4 regions of the Pedobacter sp. Bi27 genome follow, and region 4 is predicted to be linked to each of the others. Evidence: riboswitches for the same ligand, from Rfam matches in the RefSeq annotation. Region 4 holds a riboswitch; each other region holds the start of a gene.
The links. A riboswitch is a leader RNA that binds a small molecule or an ion and turns the genes downstream of it on or off. The one in region 4 is predicted to bind S-adenosylmethionine.

Region 1: another riboswitch for S-adenosylmethionine. It lies ahead of LQ227_RS14600 (O-acetylhomoserine aminocarboxypropyltransferase/cysteine synthase family protein); the one in region 4 lies ahead of LQ227_RS16880 (SusC/RagA family TonB-linked outer membrane protein).
Region 2: another riboswitch for S-adenosylmethionine. It lies ahead of metH (methionine synthase); the one in region 4 lies ahead of LQ227_RS16880 (SusC/RagA family TonB-linked outer membrane protein).
Region 3: another riboswitch for S-adenosylmethionine. It lies ahead of LQ227_RS17775 (transferrin receptor-like dimerization domain-containing protein); the one in region 4 lies ahead of LQ227_RS16880 (SusC/RagA family TonB-linked outer membrane protein).

The regions. Positions count from the first base shown of each region.
Region 1 covers NZ_CAKKMW010000004.1:140,245-143,992, reverse strand. Annotated here, with positions in the region: gene LQ227_RS14605 (hypothetical protein) at 1-961, opposite strand, end outside; SAM riboswitch class I at 1,173-1,283, shown strand; gene LQ227_RS14600 (O-acetylhomoserine aminocarboxypropyltransferase/cysteine synthase family protein) at 1,545-2,876, shown strand; gene metX (homoserine O-acetyltransferase) at 2,915-3,748, shown strand, end outside.
Region 2 covers NZ_CAKKMW010000002.1:422,143-425,890, forward strand. Annotated here, with positions in the region: gene metH (methionine synthase) at 1-2,498, opposite strand, end outside; SAM riboswitch class I at 2,667-2,771, opposite strand; gene LQ227_RS07185 (Bax inhibitor-1/YccA family protein) at 2,888-3,643, opposite strand; gene LQ227_RS07190 (hypothetical protein) at 3,682-3,748, opposite strand, start outside.
Region 3 covers NZ_CAKKMW010000005.1:158,419-162,166, forward strand. Annotated here, with positions in the region: gene LQ227_RS17775 (transferrin receptor-like dimerization domain-containing protein) at 1-1,027, opposite strand, end outside; SAM riboswitch class I at 1,107-1,211, opposite strand; gene LQ227_RS17780 (helix-turn-helix transcriptional regulator) at 1,517-1,792, shown strand; gene LQ227_RS17785 (MFS transporter) at 1,852-2,991, shown strand.
Region 4 covers NZ_CAKKMW010000004.1:716,803-720,550, reverse strand. Annotated here, with positions in the region: gene LQ227_RS16885 (peroxiredoxin) at 1-1,024, opposite strand, end outside; SAM riboswitch class I at 1,162-1,269, shown strand; gene LQ227_RS16880 (SusC/RagA family TonB-linked outer membrane protein) at 1,597-3,748, shown strand, end outside.

The sequences.
Region 1 (3,748 bases), 580 kb from region 4:
GCTCATTTGTTTGTGCCAGACGTTGCGAACCTGTATTAGCCGGGCAGGCAATGTCACCAGCAGCATCATATATTAATTTTGTACCACCGGCTAATAATTCTTTAGGTACATAAACCTGTACCTTTGTAATCGAATAACCAGAAGGAAAATAACGCACATAATAACCATCAGGGTGTTTGGTCCAGATACCACTTGGCACATCGCTTCTTGGTGGCGCCATACCCGCTATAATTGCATATTTTTCCATATCGGCATAAGTATAATTTCCAGACGACACCAGTTGACGGATATTATTTTCTGCTTCAAAAACAGCTCTCACCCCTGACGGCAGCTGGTCTTTAGCCTTCTCCATTACATCGAAAGGCAAAACACCTAAAGCACCACCTTCTAATTGTGTAAGTTGTTTTGGCGTTAACAATTTAATGGCAGTTACTTTAACCTGTCCATTAAAATCAGCAAATTTTGTTCTTGCAATAATAGTCCATAATAATGCCTGAATATCGTGTTGATCTACATCAGGATGTTTCTCAGCGCTTTTCAGTATAGCAACCACAATTTCTTCTTTAGGGCCTAAAACGGGTGCAAACATGTAACCATCACCCTTTGATGGGGCGAAAGTTCCGGCTTTTAGACAATAACTTTTATTGGTCATTTCATAAAGCCCCTCGCAAAGCACAAAACCACCATCTGGATTTTTAGGCAGTAAATACAAGGGCTGGGCTTTTAAATTTAATGAATTAATAAAATCAGGCAGCTTTTCGCCCTCTCTATTTACGTCTTCAAAATTAGTGGTAATAGCAGCAGGTTGTTTTAAAAATTTGTCTACGCCTAAAGCTTTCGCGCCCTGGGCAGTGCCCACTTTTAATAATTTATCTTTTAAGCCTCCAAATTGAGCGTTTACATTATTTAAACCTGCGATAGTAAACAACAGGCCTAAACATAGGGATTTTGTATTTTTCATCATAATTAATTTAGATAGGTACCACAAACTTAGAATTTTAAGCGTTAATTCAGTATTAAAGTTTCAGATTGTCATTGCATCATAAAAATACGCAATTCATTTTCAGCGAGTTAATGTAATTTCAAAATTTTATTTTGTGGATTAAAATTAAATTCAGACATTTGGAATATTATTTGGCAGATAGCTAAATAAAAGTCAATCTTCACGGGTTGATTTATAAAGAAGTGGCGAGAGACTGGCTCGATGACCCACTGGCAACCCTCAGAAAGAGAAGGTGCCAATTCCTGACCGGATAACATGGTGTTATTTGGAGATATAAATTAGAACTGATGAAAACATTAAATCTTCAATCGCTAAGCGAGCCCAGTGCAAACCTTAAAAAGGTAGAACAAACTTCTATTTTTTTTATTAGTTGTGATATGCGTGCGTTTACTTGTATGTGCTGTTGCATACAGTAATTTAAAAATCTTCCTTTTTTGTTTCTTTCAAATTGGAAGGTCCCGGGAAACCGGGATACGCCCTGCTAGGTTTTAGGATGATCCTAATTCTGTTATCTAATCACATCAACTAAAAAATAGAAATTATGTCAACATCATATAAATTTGAAACTTTACAATTACACGCTGGTCAGGAAATAGATCCAACAACAGGCTCAAGGGCTGTTCCCATTTACCAAACCACTTCTTATGGATTTAAAAATGCCGAACATGGGGCTAACTTATTTGCATTAAAAGAGTTTGGCAATATCTACACCAGGATCATGAATCCTACCAACGATGTTTTCGAAAAACGTATTGCCGCTTTAGAAGGTGGTGTAGCTGCTTTGGCAGTCGCATCGGGGCAAGCCGCTCAATTTATAGCGTTAAATAACATATTGGAGGCTGGTGATAGCATCGTTTCTTCATCTCACATTTACGGAGGAACCTATAATCAATTCAAAGTAGCTTTTAAGCGCTTGGGTATTCATGTCGATTTTGCCAATCCAGATATACCTGAAGAATTTGAAAGCAAAATTACCGATAAAACCAAAGCAATCTTTTTGGAAACCATCGGTAATCCTGCATTTAGTGTGCCTGATTTCGAAAAAATTGCCGCAATTGCAAAAAAATACGATCTACCTTTAGTGGTCGACAATACTTTTGGCGCTGGGGGTTATTTGTTTAAACCATTGGAGCATGGCGCTAACATTGTTGTAGAATCTGCAACGAAATGGATCGGTGGCCATGGCACAAGTATTGGGGGCGTTATCGTTGACGGTGGAAATTACAACTGGGGCAATGGGAAATTCCCTCAATTCTCTGAGCCTTCAGAAGGTTATCATGGTTTGGTTTTCAGCGATGTTTTTGGTATCGGCGGACCATTTGGCAATATCCAGTTTATTATCCGTGCCCGTGTAGAAGGATTAAGAGATCTGGGACCTGCCCTATCGCCTTTCAATTCTTTTCTATTATTACAAGGATTGGAAACTTTATCACTCCGCGTTCAACGCCATGTAGATAATGCTCTAGAATTAGCAACCTGGTTAGAAAACCATCCATTAGTTAAAGAAGTTCAGTACCCTGGCTTAGCCAGCAGTAAATATAACAACCTGGCTAAAAAATATTTAAGCAATGGTTTTGGTGCGGTTTTATCTTTCGAATTGGCTGGAAGCAAAGAAAACGCAACACAGGTAATTGATAACTTAAAACTGGTATCGCACCTGGCCAATGTGGGTGATGCAAAAACGCTGATCATTCAGCCTTCTGCCACAACACACCAGCAATTGAGCGAAACAGAACAATTAGCTGCCGGTGTTAAACCGAACGCGCTGAGGGTTTCAGTAGGCATTGAGCATATTGATGATATCAAAGCCGATTTCGAACAGGCATTTGCAACCATTAATGCTACAGTTCCGGCAGAGAATTTACAAGCCTAAACCCCTTAGGGGCTTTTTAACAACAACAACATTACAAAATGCATAACAGTAAAAACGATAATGTAAAATCCACTTCAGGGAATTTTGCATCAACATATAGTTATAACAAACAGTTTAAATTAGAGAGCGGAAAAAAGATCCGTAACCTGCAAGTTGCTTATCAAACTTATGGCAAATTAAATGCGAATAAAGATAATGTGATTTGGGTTTGTCATGCACTTACCGCCAATGCTGATGTTTTTGAATGGTGGGAAGGTTTGTTCGGTGAAAATGCTTTGTTCAATCCTGAAGAGCATTATATCGTTTGCGCTAATGTTTTAGGCTCGCATTACGGTAGCACAAACCCATTAAGTACTAACCCCGTAACAGGCTTACCTTATTACCTTTCGTTTCCACAGTTTACCATCCGCGATTTAGTATCAGCACACCAATTATTGGCTTCGCATTTAGGCATTGATTATATTAAATTATTAATTGGAGGTTCTTTAGGCGGACAACAGGCTGTTGAGTGGAGCATTTCGGAGCCGAATAAAATCGAAAACCTGATCCTGATTGCCACTAATGCAACACATTCTCCATGGGGAATTGCATTTAACGAAAGTCAGCGTTTGGCCATTACTACCGATAGAACTTTTTATGCCAACCAGCCCAACGGTGGCAGCAAAGGTTTAAAAACAGCCCGTAGCATTGCACTTTTAAGTTATAGAACCTATAGTGCTTACGGCAGTACACAGGTAGAAAGCGTAAACGATAAAACCGACAATTTCAGATCCTCTTCTTATCAGAACTATCAGGGAGAAAAACTGATTAATCGCTTTAACGCTTACAGTTATTATTATTTAACCAAAGCCATGGACAGCCACAATGTTGGC
Region 2 (3,748 bases), on a different contig from region 4:
GCCCCACCGATAATTAAGGGAATGGTAAAGCCTTCGCGTTCCATTTCTTTGGCAAAATGAACCATTTCATCCAATGATGGTGTAATCAATCCACTTAAACCAATAATATCCGCTTTTATTTCTTTGGCTTTTTTGATGATTTCCTGCGCAGGAACCATCACGCCCATATCAACAATTTCGAAGTTATTACAAGCCAATACTACGCCTACAATATTTTTTCCAATATCGTGCACATCACCTTTTACGGTGGCCATTAAAACTCTTCCTGCAGATGAATTTTGATCCTGATCGGGATTATCCAGCTTTTCCTGTTCAATAAATGGCAATAAATAGGCTACAGCTTTTTTCATTACCCTTGCCGATTTTACCACCTGAGGCAGGAACATTTTGCCGGCTCCGAATAGATCCCCAACAATGTTCATCCCGTCCATCAATGGCCCTTCGATTACCTGAATCGGTCGGGCATATTTTTGTCTGGCTTCTTCCACATCATCATCCAGGTATTCTACAATTCCCTTTACTAAAGAATGAGATAACCGCTCTTCAACAGCGCCTTTTCTCCACTCTTCATCTTTAACCACCTCTTTACCTTTCGATTTTACGGTATCGGCATATTCTACCAAACGCTCTGTAGCATCGTCTCTTCGGTTTAAGAGTACATCTTCTACCCTTTCTAACAATTCGGGTGGAATTTCCTGATAAACCTCCAACATCCCTGCATTTACGATTCCCATGTCTAAACCAGCCTGAATGGCGTGATAAAGGAATGCGGAGTGCATGGCTTCGCGAACGGTGTTATTCCCCCTGAAAGAGAAAGAAATATTGGAAACCCCACCGCTCACTTTAGCATGAGGTAGGTTTTCTTTGATCCAGCGGGTGGCATTTATAAAGTCGACAGCATAATTATTATGCTCTTCTAATCCGGTTGCAACGGTTAAAATGTTCGGATCGAAAATAATATCCTCTGGCGGGAAACCAATTTCGTGCACCAGAATATCGTAACTTCTTTTACAGATTTCTTTTCTGCGCTCGTAATTATCGGCCTGTCCCTGCTCATCAAAAGCCATTACTACTACCGCAGCACCGTATTGCATAATTTTGCGTGCACTTTCGCGGAATTTCTCCTCCCCTTCTTTTAGTGAAATAGAGTTTACAATTCCTTTTCCCTGCAAACATTTTAAGCCATTTTCAATAACCGACCATTTGGATGAATCGACCATGATTGGCAATTTGGCAATATCAGGTTCAGAGGCAATGAGATTTAAGAATTTGGTCATGGCTGCTTCCGAATCCAACATTCCCTCATCCATGTTCACATCAATTATCTGCGCACCGCCTTCAACCTGTTGCAGGGCAACGGCCAGTGCAGCTTCGTAATCGCCACCCAAAATCAGTTTAGAGAATTTGGGAGATCCGGTGATATTTGTTCTTTCACCAATATTTACAAAAATGCTTTCTGGAGTGATGGTTACGGGTTCCAATCCGCTTAAACGCATATAAGGTTCAAGAACCGGTATTTTCCGCGGCTCAGCTTTTCGCGCATTTTTGGCAATACAGCCAATATGCTCTGGTGTGGTACCACAACAGCCACCCACAATATTCACAAAACCAGATGCAATAAAGTCATCAACCAAATGTGCCGTTTCATGTGGCTGTTCATCATAAGCGCCAAACTCGTTTGGTAAACCTGCATTTGGATAGGCCGAAACATAACAGCCTGCTTTTGCTGCAAGTTCCTCAATATGCGGACGCATTTCTTTAGCACCCAAAGCACAGTTAAAACCGATACTTAATGGTTTTGCATGCATTACAGAGTTTAAAAAAGCTTCGGCAGTTTGACCTGAAAGTGTTCTTCCGGAGGCATCGGTAATGGTACCAGAAATCATGATCTCCAGTTTACGGCCAATTACCTCTTCATATTTTTTTATGGCTACAATAGCCACTTTAGCATTTAAAGTATCGAAAATGGTTTCGATTAATAATACATCAGAACCACCATCTACCAAACCACGCACCTGCTCATAATAAGCTGCTTCAAGCTCATCAAAATAGACTGCCCTAAAACCAGGATCGTTTACATTCGGCGACATGGAAAGGGTACGGTTGGTTGGGCCAATAGCACCGGCCACAAAACATTTACGGTCTGGATTTGCAGCCATGAACTCATTTACGGCTTCCTTTGCCACCCGCGCACCTTCAAAACTCATTTCGTAAGAAAGGTCTTCCATCTGGTAATCGGCCATGGAAATGCGCTGTGTACTGAACGTGTTGGTTTCGATAATATCGGCACCAGCGGCCAGGTACTCCAGGTGTATGGTTTTAATAATATCCGGACGTGTGATGTTGAGCAAATCATTATTGCCTTTTACATCACAGGGATGGTTTTTAAATCGCTCCCCTCTAAAATCTTCTTCGGTTAAGGTATATCGCTGAATCATGGTACCCATTGCACCATCAATCACCAAAATACGTTTTTCTAATTCTTCTCTTATGCTCATCTGTTGTTATTAGTAACAAGCAGTTAGTATCAAGTATCAATATTAATGATAGATCGAACTAACTTTAGATAAAAGCAAAGTATAAACAAATCTGTCTTGATACTTGATACTTAATACCCAATACTTATATGGCTTATTTAAAAAGTTGGTACGTGAATCGTAATCCTAAACTTATCTGTTTCCGCTATTTGCAGAATAGAATTTAGCACCTTGTATGGTTACAGGTTGCTAAGACTTCGTTGGGTCTAATCCCTCCGTCTTTCTTAATAAGCATACAAAAATGCAACAAAGCAACATCAATTCCAAAATTTATCGCTTTGCTACCAAATAAAATTACAAAGGCCATGCAATTCTGCACGGCCTTAAGAATATTGTTCTGTTTTTGAGGTTTACCTTCTGTTACCGAAAATACGCAATAGCGACAAAAACAAGTTGATAAAAGTAATGTAGAGGGACAGTGCACCCATGATTGCTAATTTTTTGCTTTCATTTACGCCTAAAGTGTTGCCATTTTCATCTAATCCTTCGCCTATCCTTTTAAGCTCCTGAACCTTATATGCAGTCAATGCAGTAAAAATTGCTACTCCGATAAATCCCATGATGTAACCTAATGTTGAGCTCCCCAAAAACATATTGATTACGCTAATGATCACCAAACCGATTACACCAGCAAATAATATAGGACCAAATTTACTTAAATCGGTATCTGTGGTATATCCCATTACCGCCATTACTGCAAATATTGCGGCGGCCGCAGCAAAACTAATTACAACTGATGGCAAAGAATAGGTTAACAAGATAAAGCTGAGCATTACTCCGGTTAATATAGAATAAAGCAAAAATACGCCGATTAACGTCTGATAAGACATTCGTTGCATACCAGCACCCATTAAGAATACCAGCCCGAGTGGGGCAAATATTGCAATATAGCCTAAAACAGTAAAGCCACCTTTACCAGTTTGAGGATTATAAGATAAAAGATAGTCCAATACCGCTGGTGTACTTGCGATAAAATAAGCTGCAACTGTGGAAACAGCTAATGCTACAAACATCCATAAGAAAACATTCCCAAAGAAACGTTTAGATGCAGATCTTTCCTGTACAAAAACACTGTCCTTTTGATATTGATAATTTTGTTGTTCCATTTTAAATTTTGTGTATTTAACTATATAAAAATAAATATTTAGTTTAATCTTTTTGTCAGCAATTCTTCAACTTTTTTAAAGAATTGTAGCGGTTTTAATGTGCGC
Region 3 (3,748 bases), on a different contig from region 4:
GTATAATCCACTGATTTTTAAATTTACTTCCCTCAAGTTTTGCTACAACATTGTAAGCTGGCACAATATCCCAGTTAAAAGCCAGTTTTAAACGGACCACGGTACTTCCATCGCCAATGTGATAGGTAACGGGTAAGCCACCGCTCCAATCGGTAGGTACCACCTGACCTTTAAGTGCTGCAAGCAATGGCAAAGCATCGTGATAGCTGATGGGCTGAACCGGAATTTTAAGAATCGTTTTGGCGTCTGCCCGCTCCAACCTTTTGGCATTCTTGGTAGAACCGATTCCGGGTGTTAATGGATCACCGGGATAAATTACCATATCCATTACCGATCCTCGTTGAACAGCAAATTCTGGCTTATAAGCGCCTTGCGGATATACATCTCCTTTCACAAAGCCATCATCTTTTGGATCCGAATAAATGATACAGCCCACCGCACCATGTTCGTAGGCTATTTTAGGTTTAGTGCCCCGCCACGATCTGCCATATTTTGCGATAACAATCTTGCCTTTTACGCTGATACCTAAACGCTCCAACTTTTCATAATCAGCCGGTAGACCGTAATTTACAAAAACAAGACCTGCACTAACATCGCCATCGGCACTCCAGGCATTGTAAGGAGGCAATTGCCCTTGCTGTGCGGTTGCTAAATCTTCGTGAATAGCCTTTTCTTCGAGCGAGGCACTGTATTTGTTGCTCCCTAAAAGTTCTACCGAACGGGTTTTAGGCGTTGGAAATAAAACATAATAAGTCTCTATTTTTGCATCCCAGCCATAACTTTTAAACTTTTTCAGTACAGATTCTGCTACTGTTTTACTGCCTTTAGCACCCAAGTGGTGGGGATCGGCAGAAAGTTCTTTTATAGTAGCCCCTATATTTTCTTTATTAAGCCCGGCATCAAATTTCTGCTCAATCTCACGCTGTATCGGAATATTCTGGGTTTTAAATCCATTCAGCCTATTTTGCGCGAATAAAGGAAGCCAGAGCAATTGAATAGCCGTAAAAAGTGTAAAAGTTTTCTTCATTTTCTGATTTTTTTAGGAGTTCTTTTACCAGAAAAACTTTGAGCGACCTCAAAATCAATTAGCATGCGGATGCATAACCAACTTATCTTCTCCACCTTTGGGCAGAAAGGAATTAGCACCTTTTACAAGTGTATAGGTTGCTCAGACGTCATAGGGCCCTTCCCTCAGTCTTTCTGGATAAGTATTATATAATGATGCAAACCTAAAAATAATAATCTAGTATTCCTATAGGAATTATATTATTTATTTAACTTATGCTTGACAAGCTTTTAAACTGAATACTTTTGGGTTTTTCGATCATGCTGAAGAGGATTATGCAAGCTAAACCGCAGATTTTACCACTTCTTACTGGAAGATCAGTATCTGCCGGATGACCAAGAACCTTTATCCTAAAATGATTTATAAACATAGATACATTTCTATATATCAATATTAAAATTTACCTTTGCCAAGGCTTGCCCCCTTGTTAATTCGGAGCAAAGCAAGAAAATGGATAACAAAAAGATAGAAAAGATATCCCGGGCACTAAGTGATACCAACAGAATCGCTATTTTACAGGAATTTAAAAAAAAGAAAGATTGCCTCTATTGTGCAGAAGTAAATGATCTTTTAGACCTGACACAACCTTCCGTATCCCACCATTTAAAGCAGCTGGTTGATGCAGACCTGCTGGTGCCTCAAAAAGAAGGACGGAATTTCAAATACCTGCTGAACGAGACAGTGCTCAATGAGTACATCGCCTGCCTAAATTCGTTAAAGGATTAAGGGCGCTTACATATGAAATTAGAAACAAATCACCAATACACATCGAAATATTTGAATATATGAATAAGTCTATATATATACTGGCATTAGGTGCCTTTGGCATTATCACTACCGAATTTGGCGTTATTGGTATCTTGCCAACGATCAGCAGGGAGTTTGGCGTCTCTGTGGATATGGCCGGGTGGTTATTAAGTGCCTTTGCTATAACGGTTGCCATATCGTCTCCATTTATAACTGCCCTTACTTCTAAAATCAATCGCAAGTTCTTATTATGCCTTGTTTTGGGTGTTTTTATACTCTCAAACCTGCTTTCAGCTTTTTCCCCTAACTTTACCATTTTGATGATCGCGAGGATTTTGCCTGCCTTCTTCCACCCGCTGTTCTGGAATATCTCGCTAGCAGTAGCGTTCAAACAAGGCGGGGCCAAAGCAGTGTCGGTCGTCATGACTGGCCTTAGCATCGCTACGGTTTTGGGTGTACCCTTAACTACCTATGCTGCTGATTACTTTCATAACTGGCAGGCATCATTTTTCTTAACCAGTATTATCAGTTTAATTGCCTTTTTAGGCCTGCTCTTTGTTGTGCCATCTATGCCGGGCAACAGCGAAAAATCTGCTGAAAGCCAGTTGCATGTTTTAAAGGATACCAGGCTTTGGCTTAACCTTGTTTCTACCATACTTACACTTGCGGCCATGTTCTCGAGTTATAGCTACCTTGCCGCGTACCTTGAAAATATTTCGAATATGAACGGCGCTCAAATTAGCATTATGCTGCTCCTATTTGGTGGAATGGGGATTCTTGGCAACTGGTTAATGGGTATTGCACTCGGTAAAAATGTAATATTAACCAGCCGGTTCTTTTTTATTCTTTTGATAGCTGTGCAAATATTGGCTTATTATTTTGGAACAATTTTTATCCCTATGGTAATTATTGTTTCCTTATGGGGCATGATCCACACAGGCGGATTTTTGGTACCCAACATTCGAACCACCCAATCCATTCCCCATAATGCATTGGAATTTGTAAACAGTCTTTTAACATCTTGCTATAATATCGGCATATCACTGGGCGCATTCTTAGGCGGCATTGTAATCGCAAAGTTTGGTGTCCACGAAATAATCTGGATGGCAGTACCTCTTCTGTTATTGGCTTACTTATTGAGTTTTGTAAAATCAAGAAAGAAAGTATTGGTTAATTAATAATTTATCAGTCTCAAAATACCAATCTAGAATACACGCGCAGCGGATGTGGACTCTGGATTTTGATATTGACAGTAACGCGTTACTACAACTTATCTGAGAAATACCAACTCTGATATGGATTTACTGCGCTTTTTGAGCCGGCCCTTTAGGTAGACTACGCAACGCCAGTTGCTGCTAATTACACGGCCTACTTTGCCCGAGAATGCGCCAATGCGCCATTTGAATACGTTGCCATAATTTTTGTTTTTTATTGAGAAAATGTTTGTTCAAAAAGGATTTCTGTTTATACCGGTATGTTTAAATCCATGCCCAAACCTAGTGGCTTAGCAGCATTGGCGCCTCATTTTGGACTAAAATGAGCTAAATTGAGCTCATTAGCACCGTTATTGAGCTAAAATGAACCGTTAAAGTTGTGGCGACGGTGCAAAAGCCCGGGCATTGTGGCGGTCCAATATCATTAAGTTAAACCATCCGACACGAAAAATAATTTAACCACAGATAGAAAGGATGCACACAGATATAAAAATCTGTGTTTATCTGTGCGCATCTGTGGTTAAAATTCTTACTTAATTACATTGGCTGGCGCCCTGCCTAAGGGCAGCATAACCATCGGCGGTGGCGTCATTCTGCGAAAGCAAGCTGTGGCTTTACCTTTTAGGTAGAGAAAAGGTAACGCCGGGGTAACCCTGGGGTAAGCTTGGGGTTAACTTGGTAGCAACAAAGGGTAAAGAACAGGTAAAGCAGGGGTAATTAA
Region 4 (3,748 bases):
TCATCACCTTTTTTGCATATTCGGGTTCGGTTGAGCGTTCGTAATGCAAAGCAATAATTTCTACACCACGTTTCTTGTTTTCTTTATACCAGGGCGCAATAAAAGTAGCTTCGTCAACACAATTTGGACACCAGCTTCCGGTTATGGTTAAAATCACCACCTTGTTTTTATATTTTTCATCCTTTAACGAAATCTTTTTCCCGTTTACATCAGGAAAGCTAAAATCAAGCGTTTTGTATCCTTTTTTCAGGTAAGTAAGTTTGTAAGGATCGGGCAGGGCAGCATCTTTATTTTTAGTTCCGGTAAAAGGCTGACTTCCCCTTGCGCCTAAAATTTCGCCAGTTAGGGAGCCATCTGGCTGAAAAGTTCCTTTGTAATAGGAAGGAGAGGAACCAATAAAGCTGGAAAGTTGAAATTCATTTCCTTCTACTACACCTTCCAGATAACGTGAATCGCCTGTTACACGGAGAAAAGTGCCAGTAAGTTTGTTACCAGTTTGCTTAAATAAACCTACTGTTTTCTCTTCCTTACCATTTGGCGATTTAAAAACTACATCATAACTGCCAGAATAGTCTGCCTTTGCAGGTTTATCTGTTGTTTTAAAACGGTAATTTTTTCGTTCAGCAACAATGGTTAAAGGTTTGCCGGCTTTATCCTGTTTCCTTAATGTGCCTGTTAATTGATCACCATCTATTGCAAATGCGAGTTCGTTATCAAATTGATCCAGTTTTACGAAAAGCGAATCAGCTGTTTGTTTTACAAGGCCACCTTCGAAACTTTCTTCAGCATTGCGGAAGTATAATTTCTGCTGACCGCTTTTTTCGCTGATTTCGAAGTTAAAGGGGATTTCTAATCCTTCCTTAACCTTAGCTATTCCACGCCAGATGCCGAGGGCAACAAAAACATTTTGTTTTTTCTCTTTAAGCTTTGCTGCTTGATTATTTGCTAATGCAATATGGTCCTGAGCATAGGTGAAAGTTATTGATATAGCCAATACGGCTGTTAAAATGGATTTTAGTTTCATTGGGATGTGTATTTGTCGACTAAACTAGTAGACAAATATATGGATGTAATTGGCAAAGAAAAAATTTTTCAACAAAAATCTATAAAAACTATAGGATAAATGGAATTAATTATACCTTTGCCCCAGTTATTTTAAAATACTTATCAAGAAAGGCGGAGGGAATGGCCCTGTGAAGCCTTAGCAACCATCTAAATTTTTAGAAATGGTGCTAATTCCATCCCAGATGAATCTGGGGTAGTTAAGTCAGTTGTTTGCGTTATCCTTATAAGAACTATATGGAGCACTTCTGATTTAAGGGGTGCTTTTTTTTTGCCCTGAATGCGTTCTTGAAATTAAATTATGCATTAAATAAAATCATTCAAATGAAAAAGACAGACGAGCTGAAATCTATTAATGTAAACCTTAACGCATGCTTCCGAATGCGTGGAGTCTGTTAAAATTGCTCCATTTTAACAGGCTTTTTTAGGCTAACCATTCCTTTTTCTCTTTAAAAACAAATACACTTTTAGCCGTGGTAAAATTGTTTTGCCCAAAATTATTATCCCTTTTAATTGATTATTAACTACACACTTATGTTTAAAATTTTAAAGTCAATAGCGTTTATCTTTCTGCTCTTTATTGTGCAAAAGCTTTCCGCTCAAAATGCCGCGGTTACCGGAACGGTAAAGTCGGCAGATGGTGAAACACTCCCTGGTGTTTCCATTTTAATAAAAGAAACCAAACAAGCCACCATTTCTGATGCAAAAGGAGCTTTTTCTATTCATGCACCAGATAAGGGTACATTGGTATTTTCTTATATCGGTTTTAAGAGCCAGGAAATACAGATCAATAAAAACGCCGGCCCCATTTCGATCATTCTTCAGTCAAGCGATAATGCGCTTGATGAGGTAGTGGTTACTGCATTGGGTATTTCGAGGCAGAAGAAATCGCTTGGTTATGCTGTTCAGGAATTAAAAGGACAGGATTTGGCCGAAGCTAAAGAGTCGAACCTGGTAAATGCACTGGCCGGAAAAATAGCAGGTGTAAGGGTAACCAATAGTCAGGGGAGCATGGGTTCCTCGCGTGTGGTCATCAGGGGGGAAACATCTATTGCCGGAAATAACCAGCCATTATTTGTGGTTGATGGGATTCCGGTAGATAATTCTCAGTTAAATTCGGCTGGGGCCAGAGATTATGCCAATACCATTTCAGACATTAATCCAGAAGATATAGAATCGATGAGTGTATTAAAAGGACCAAATGCCGCTGCATTATACGGTTCGAGGGCTGCGGCAGGTGTCATCCTCATTAAAACCAAAACAGGTAAATCGAAAAAAGGATTAGGCATTGCCATCAATTCAAACGCGGTTTTAGAAACCTTGCTTACGCTACCCGTGTATCAAAATGCTTTCGGTCAGGGATCGGAGGGCAAATTTAGTTATGTAGATGGTGCAGGTAAAGGCATTAACGATGGAGTAGATGAAAGCTGGGGTCCTAAATTGGATGGTAGGCTAATCCCACAATTTTATTCGAAGGGAGTAGCCGTTCCATTTGTGGCGCATCCTGATAATGTACGTGATTTCTTCCAAACCGGATATTCATTAAACAATGGGGTATCTATTGCAGATGCAGGCGAAAAGTACGACTTCCGTTTATCGTACAATAACCTGAAACAGGTAGGTATAGTACCAAACTCCGGACAGGGCAAAAATTCATTTGTATTGAATACTACAATAAAAGTAACACCCAAATTAAGTTTAACCGCAAATGCAAACTACAGCAAACTTAATTCTGATAATTTACCGGGAACGGGTGGTTCGAGATCTACCAGTACCATGTTGCAGTTTACCTGGTTCGGCCGTCAGGTTGATATCAACCAATTGAAAGATTATTTGGATGAAAATGGAAAAACGTTTAACTGGAACAATAGCTATTACAGCAATCCTTATTGGGTAGCTTACGAAAATACCGTATCGCAAAACCGTAGCCGCATTATTGGAAGTTTAGCCCTGAATTATAAGATTATTGATGGACTTGATTTCAATTTCAGATCAGGGACCGATTATTACAACGATAGACGTAAAGTTAGGATTGCATATGGCACCAATGGAACGCCTTTCGGCTCTTATACTGAGAGTGCCTTTACAGTAAGTGAAAATAATACAGATGCGACATTAAACTTTAACAAACAGTTGAATGACGATTTTAGTCTCGAATTGTTAGGTGGTGGGAACATCCGCAGGCAATATATCGAGCAGAACGATCAAAGTGCGCCTAAATTGGCCATTGCCGGACTGTATACCCTTAAAAACTCCCGCGATCCTTTAATTTCATCAAATAATTTATCGCGGTTAAAATCTTACAGTGTTTATGCCTCTGGACAGATTGGTTTCAGGAATTACCTTTTTGCCAACATCACGGCCCGTAACGATTGGTCATCTACCTTACCAGCGCAAAACAGATCGTATTTTTATCCATCATTTAACGGAAGTTTTGTAGCAACAGAAGCATTCGACATTAAAAGTGAAGCCCTTAATTATTTGAAAATACGTGGAGGTTGGTCTAAAGTAGGTAAAGATGCAGATCCTTATCGCTTGATCAATACTTATGCATTTAGTGCACCGTTTAGCGCAAACCCTCAGCTTACCACAAGTAATATCGACCTTAATCCTAACCTTAAACCAGAAACTACCACTTCAACAGAACTGGGCGTTGAGGCTGTTTTCTTTAACAAAAGGTTACGTT